DNA from 2 places in the Paenibacillus sp. J22P218 genome. Region 2 is predicted to be linked to the other one. Evidence: riboswitches for the same ligand, from Rfam matches in the RefSeq annotation. Region 2 holds a riboswitch; the other holds the start of a gene.
The links. A riboswitch is a leader RNA that binds a small molecule or an ion and turns the genes downstream of it on or off. The one in region 2 is predicted to bind thiamine pyrophosphate.
Positions count from the first base shown of each region.

Region 1: another riboswitch for thiamine pyrophosphate. It lies ahead of AC0YN0_RS27820 (acetylornithine deacetylase); the one in region 2 lies ahead of AC0YN0_RS06475 (ABC transporter substrate-binding protein).

Region 1 is NZ_JBWDNL010000008.1:75,274-78,683, reverse strand. Features, by position in the region: gene AC0YN0_RS27830 (LLM class flavin-dependent oxidoreductase) at 1-806, shown strand, start outside; gene AC0YN0_RS27825 (GNAT family protein) at 945-1,421, shown strand; TPP riboswitch at 1,709-1,818, shown strand; gene AC0YN0_RS27820 (acetylornithine deacetylase) at 1,886-3,241, shown strand; gene tenA (thiaminase II) at 3,222-3,410, shown strand, end outside.
Region 2 is NZ_JBWDNL010000001.1:1,562,589-1,565,998, forward strand. Features, by position in the region: gene AC0YN0_RS06465 (Ger(x)C family spore germination protein) at 1-603, shown strand, start outside; gene AC0YN0_RS06470 (GerAB/ArcD/ProY family transporter) at 620-1,732, shown strand; TPP riboswitch at 1,806-1,921, shown strand; gene AC0YN0_RS06475 (ABC transporter substrate-binding protein) at 2,144-3,190, shown strand; gene AC0YN0_RS06480 (thiamine-binding protein) at 3,219-3,410, shown strand, end outside.

The DNA.
Region 1 (3,410 bases), on a different contig from region 2:
ACAAAGAGTCGGGATTGTTTCTCGACGTATCAAAGGTTCATCCGATTCAATATAAAGGGAAATGGTTCCAAGCAAGCGGACTATTAGACTCTCCGGCGCCTCCGCAAGGCCATCCGGTTATTGTGCAAGCCGGATCGTCAGAGGCGGGCAAGGAGCTTGCCGCAAGGACAGCCGAGGTAGTGTTCACGGCAACTCAAACCTTGCAGCACGCGCAAGCATTCTATGAAGATGTGAAAGGGCGTCTAGCCAAATATAACCGAAGCCGCGAGGACGTTAAGATCATGCCTGGAGCGTATATTACGGTTGCGAAGACGGAGGAAGAAGCTCGCAGGAAGCGTCAAGAGCTGAACAAGCTCATTATGCCGGGCGCCGGACTTCTCTTTTTATCCGAGTTTACGCAAATCGATTTTCGAGGCTTCCATCCTGACGATCCATTCCCGGATTATGACAATTATGCGGATCCGTCGAACCCTCGTATCCGTTACAAAATTATTTGCGATATAGCCAATCGAGAAGGGCTAAGGACGCTCCGCGACATCTACGAACGCATCTCTTCGGCGCGCGGGCACTTGGAGGTAATCGGCACTCCTGAGCAAGTAGCGGATCAATTAGAGGAGTGGTTCGTCAAGGGAGGAGCGGACGGCTTCAATGTCATCCCGCCAACCTTCCCGGAAGACCTTAACCTGATCGTTGATCTCGTTATACCAGAACTGCAAAGAAGAGGTTTGTTCAGAGAGGAATATGAAGGGAATACGCTGCGGAGTCATTTGGGACTCAAGGTGCCGGTGAATCCTAACGCGAGATAAGCTACTCGAAAGCGCGATCAAACAAAATCAAACAGGAAGCAGGACGATCCTTCGATCCGCTTCCTCTTTATTTTGTTAAGACAACATGATTTGATACAATAGCGTAGAGAGAGAAGAGAGAAAAGGGAGCTAACCAAAATGCCTGCTATTCATACCAAGCCATTCGATCAAGAGATGCAGACCTTATTAGGCGAATTGAAATCCGGTTATCATGCCGGGGAACTCAGCAAGAAGGATAGCTCGGAAATTCCGAAAGAAATACATTTGATTGAAGCTGGCTCTAATTTGGTCGGCTACGGCGTGGTTTGGGAATACGCTAATGGGAAACAGTTAATCCACAAGGCGGAAAAAGATTATTTTAGCGATGACGAGAAGTATCTGGAGAAGGACTTCTATATTGATATTAAAAACAAAACTGATTTTATATTCATTGAAGCGCTGGATGTTCTAAAGGAATATGAGGGTAGCGGATATGCGGCTTTCTTTATTAACTGGCTTAAAGTGAAATACGCTAATAAAAAAGTGTATGTATATACATTAGATAAATCACGTAATTTTTGGTTTAAGATGGGCTTTGAGGTTCTGGGGAGTACGTCATGGATGACCTATAATTAAAACGGCTTTGGCATGTCGTTTCTTCTAATGGACACTTCGAACCCTCAGCGATCATTTTATGAACTTTTCCATTTCTAATGGACATTAAGGTACGTTACAAGCACTTGATGAATCAAAACAGTATTCATATGCCTTCTTAGCGTCGCTTCTGTCCATTAGCCCACCGAAAACAATCGATTGTTAGTCTAAGGGGCTATTTTGTCCGTTACCCGACAGAGCTGCCAGCAAGGGGCTGTGAATTAACTGTTGTTGCCAAAAACTTACTTGTGAGCTATAGTAGTGTTAATTTAATAGAGTATGGGTGCTGGATGAAGTCCGGCTGAGATAGGGAACGTATTTCCCTGACCGTTAATCTGATCCAGGTAATGCTGGCGTAGAGAACTTATCGAATCGTAACCATTCGTTTATTCTCGAATGGTTTTTTTCTGTTGTTCGCGCCTTCTGCCAAGCGAAGGAGACTAGAAATGATTGATTCTATCATTACCAAGGTACAGCAGCAAGCGGAGGAGAGACAGGATGAACTGTTTGCTCTATTGGCTGATTTGATCGCTTTTCCTACCGTTAGCCCGCCTGCGCGAAATACGCTAAAGGCACAGCAATATCTGGAGGAACAGCTTAAGAAAAGCGGCTTCGAAACGGAATTGTGGGAGGTGTATCCCGGCGATCCGAATGTTACCGCGGTTAAACCGGGCACTCAGCGGGATCACTATCAAAGCTTGCTGCTCAATGGCCACATGGACGTAGCCGAAGTAGGGGATACGCGGGAGTGGCAAGGCGATCCATTCAAACTAACGATGAATGACGGCAGAGCTTACGGCAGAGGAACGGCGGATATGAAAGGGGGGCTCGCTGCCCTTCTGTTCGCAGTGAAGCTGCTTGAGGAAGCGGGTGTAGAGCTTAAGGGAGATTTGCTGTTCCATTCGGTCATTGGCGAAGAGGCAGGTGAGGCAGGAACTCGGGCTTGCATGGAGCGAGGATATAAGGCGGATCTTGCCGTAGTCGCGGATACGAGCGGGCTGGCCATCCAAGGTCAAGGCGGAGTCATTACCGGCTGGGTTACGGTACAAAGTCCGGTCACCTACCATGACGGGATGAGATCACGAATGATTCACGCGGGCGGCGGCGTTCAAGGCGCCAGCGCGATCGAGAAGATGGTCAAGTTAATTGCCGGACTTCAAGAGCTGGAGCGTCACTGGGCAATAACCAAATCCTATCCGGGCTTCCCTGCTGGCTCGAATACGATCAATCCGGCCGTTATTGAAGGTGGCCGTCATGCGGCATTCGTGGCGGATCGGTGCTCCTTGTGGATCACGATGCACTTTTATCCGGATGAAGATTATGAAACGGTTGCCGCCGAAATCGAGGAGCATCTGCTTAGAGTAGCAGAGGGAGATCCATGGCTGAGGAATCATCCTCCTACCTTCCGCTGGGGAGGCCGTTCGATGATCGAGGAACGGGGAGAGATATTCCCGTCATTAGTGCTGGATATGGAAGGCAAAGGGCTGAAAGCATTGTCCGCCATCCATCAAGAGGTGCTCGGCGCTGCGCCTGCCGTCGGTATGAGCCCGTCTGTGACGGATGCGGGCTGGCTGGGACGGGCAGGGATCGAGGCGCTTATCTACGGTCCGGGAGAGCTTGCAGAGGCTCATTCCGTAGACGAGAGTACAGACTGGCAAGAGCTGATCGATTACGTGAAAGTAATGATTGCTTTTATTGCGGACTGGTGCAACCGGGTAAAGCCGGAGATGACGGAGAGCGAGCAAGCATCATTGATTCATGATGAAAGGGGCGTGGATAACCATGAGTCGATTCAGCGATAGGCTGTACCGTTCAGCGGAGGCGATATGGGCGAAGAGTCACGCACATCCGTTCCTGACTGAACTTAGAGATGGAAATTTAGACCCTGGGCGCTTTATGTATTATCTCAAACAGGATTACGTGTATCTAATCGATTATGCCAAGATGTTCGCGATAGGCAGCATGAAGGCG
Region 2 (3,410 bases):
GACCAGGTAGACAAGCTTAGCCGAACGAATACGTCCTCCAAGGTGAGGCTGATGGATCTGGGCATCGTCTCCGGCGATAAGCTCGTAGGCTGGATTACGAAGGAAGAAAGCTCAGGTCTGATGTGGATCAAAAATCAGGTCAAGAAGACGACGGTAGCGTTCGGCTGTCCGGATGACGGAAAGGAGGGCAAAGCCTCCTCCATTCGCATTACGAAGGCGAGAACGATGCTTCGCCCGCAACGTTCCGGCAGCAAGTGGACGATGCATATTGAGACAAAAGCGGAAGGCACGCTGCTCGAGTACAATTGCGGCGGCGACATGAATAAGCCGAAAGAAGTAGACGAGACCGCGCAAGTGATAGCCGAGACGATCAAAGCGACGATGGAAAACGGTTGGAAAGCTGTTGTGGGATATAAGGCGGACGTGGTCGGTTTCGGCAATATCATTCATCAGAGGCATCCGGACGCTTGGAAGCAGATGAAGGGGGATTGGCCTGACTTATTTGCGGAGATGGAAGTGAAGATTGACGTAAAGGTGAAAGTGAATTCAGCGGGCATGAGCGGCGGCGGATTTAAGAAACTGCAGGAGAAGGCGCGTTCATAGACGGAAAGGAGATGCCATGCAGCAGATCGGCAAACAACAGTTGTCTATTCTGATTATTGTTTTCTTAATCGGCAGCACGCCGCTGTTCGAGCTTGGCATCAAAGCGAAGCCCGATTCATGGCTTGCGATGACGATGGCTGCGGTCATCGGATTGCTGTTGACCGTTGTTTACGTGACGGTGCAGAAGCGCGCGCCCGAAGCGGGACTCGGCGAGCTGATCTTGATGCATTTTGGCAAATGGCTCGGCGGAGCGGTTGGACTTGTCTATGCGCTATGGTTCGCCTATGAATCGATGCGTAATGTGCGGGACGTAGGGGAACTGACGAATATGGCGCTCTTGACCGTGACGCCCAAATGGATGATTATGCTGCTCATTCTGTTTGTCGCTGCGTACACGGTCAGCAAGGGGCTTGAAGTGTTCGTGCGTGTTACACAGCTGCTGTTCCCGATTGCGGGGATCAGCTATTTGCTTATTATTTTGCTGTTGTTTATCGCGAAGCTGCCTGATATTCACCAGTTGCTGCCCCTGATGGAGAACGGGATAGGCCCGATTGCGAAGGCGGCGTTTCCGGATCTGGTTTCGTTTCCTTTTGGGCAAATGGTCATTTTTCTTGTCTATTGGAAATATTTGAAGGAGAAGCAAGTGTTGCGGAAGGTCACCTTCTGGGCGCAAGTGGGCGTATCTGTCTTTTTGATTTTTATGAATATGCTCGTGATGAGCGTACTGGGCCTCTCCTTGTCCGAGGTTACGGCGCTGCCGCTTCTGCAGGCGGTTCAATTGATTCGGTTGGCGAATTTCCTCGAGCGGCTGGACGTTATCGTTACGCTGCTGCTATACATCGGACTCTATGTAAAAATGACGGCGTTGTACTTGGCGGCGGTCCTTACGCTTAAGGAAGTGACGGGGGCGGCTTACCGTCATTTGGTCTGGCCAGTCGGGATGGTCATCTACGCTGCATCGTTTCTGGAGCCGAATAATACGTATCATATATGGCTAGGGTTCGATGTGACGCTGAAAATCGTTCCGTTATTCCAAATCGTGCTGCCGCTGCTTCTGCTGATCGTCGGTGTGCGCAAACGGTACAAGAAGGCGGCGCAGCGGAATTCCGACGCAGGCCAAACGGGTTAATGCCGGCCTTCTAGCTTCAAAAAAAGATAGCTATTTAGTCGGGATTTGCTATAATAGGCATATTGACGAAACCGAATATGTTCCGGGGAGCTGGTTAGGCCGGCTGAGAGGGGATTTATGTACATGCAATCCCGACCCTATAAACCTGATCTGGATAATGCCAGCGTAGGGAAGATAAGCTTTGCGCGTTTCATGCAAGGGACGACCGTTAGATCGTGTTTCTAACGTCATGCCGAAGCAGCGTGCATAGGTGCAGCCGAATTTCAGGCGTCCTTCCATACGGGAGGACGCTTTTTTGCATGCGGCAACGGTCGATCGCACGGGGGCAACCAACCGGACACAGACAAGATATCCTTTCGATTCGTTTCGTTTTGACACAATAAAGAGATACAGGGAGAGGGAGACAGCAGGATGAAGAAACAAACTGGACGAATGACTTGGAGGCTTATGGCGTTATTAATGGCGTTCGTTATCGTACTTGCAGGCTGCGGCGCGAACAGCAACAAGCCGGAGGGCGGCAACGCGGGAGAGAATGAAGGGAGCGGCGCGGATAAGCCGCTGACGAAAGTGCAGGTCGTGCTCGACTGGACGCCGAACACGAATCATACGGGGCTGTACGTCGCTCGGGATAAAGGGTTCTTCAAGGAGCAGGGGCTTGACGTTGAAATTATTCAGCCGGGCGAGAGCGGCGCCGACCAGATGGTCGCTTCCGGCAACGTGCAATTCGGCGTCAGCTATCAGGAGTCGATCACCATGGCTCGTATCGCAGGCGTACCGCTCGTATCGCTCGCGGCAGTCATTCAGCATAACACGTCGGGCTTCGCTTCGCCTGTCGATAAAGGCATCGATTCGCCGAAGAAGTTCGAAGGCAAAACATACGGCGGCTGGGGCGCTCCGCTTGAGGAAGCGGTCATTGATTCACTCATGCAAGAGGAGCAAGCGGATGTGAAGAAGGTTAATATTATGAGCATCGGCGACGGCGATTTCTTCTCGGCTGTTAAGCGCGATATCGACTTCGCTTGGATTTATTACGCGTGGACGGGTGTTGAGGCCGAGCTGCGCGGCGAGAAAATCAACATGGTATATTTGACCGATTATAGCGACAAGCTGGACTACTATACGCCCGTGCTTGCGACAAGCGATAAGCTGATCGCCGAGGATCCGGAACTCGTCAAGGCGTTCGTTGCGGGCGCTGCGGCAGGCTACCAATATGCGATCGACAATCCGGAGGATGCTGCCGAAGTATTGATTAAGGCAGAGCCGGATCTGAATGCCGAGCTCGTTCGCGCAAGCCAGAAGTGGCTGAGCCCGAAATACCAGGACGATGCCGCGCAATGGGGCGAGCAGAAGCTGAGCGTATGGGAAAATTATGCGAACTGGATGTTCGACCACAAGCTGCTGGAGAAGGAGCTGGAGGCGGACAAAGCGTTTACGAACGACTTTTTGCCTAAGAAATAATTCATACTGACGAAAGCAGGGGAAACGAATGGATAATGCACTGGTAAGCATTCAAATATTGCCGACGACGCCGGGCGGAGAAAGCGTCCTTCCGTACGTCGATCGGGCGATTGACATCATAAAGGCAGCGGGCGTGCCCTACCGGGTAGCTCCGCTGGAGACGACGATGGAAGGCGAACTCAGCTCTTTGCTAGGGGTTGTGCAGCAGATGAGCGAAGCG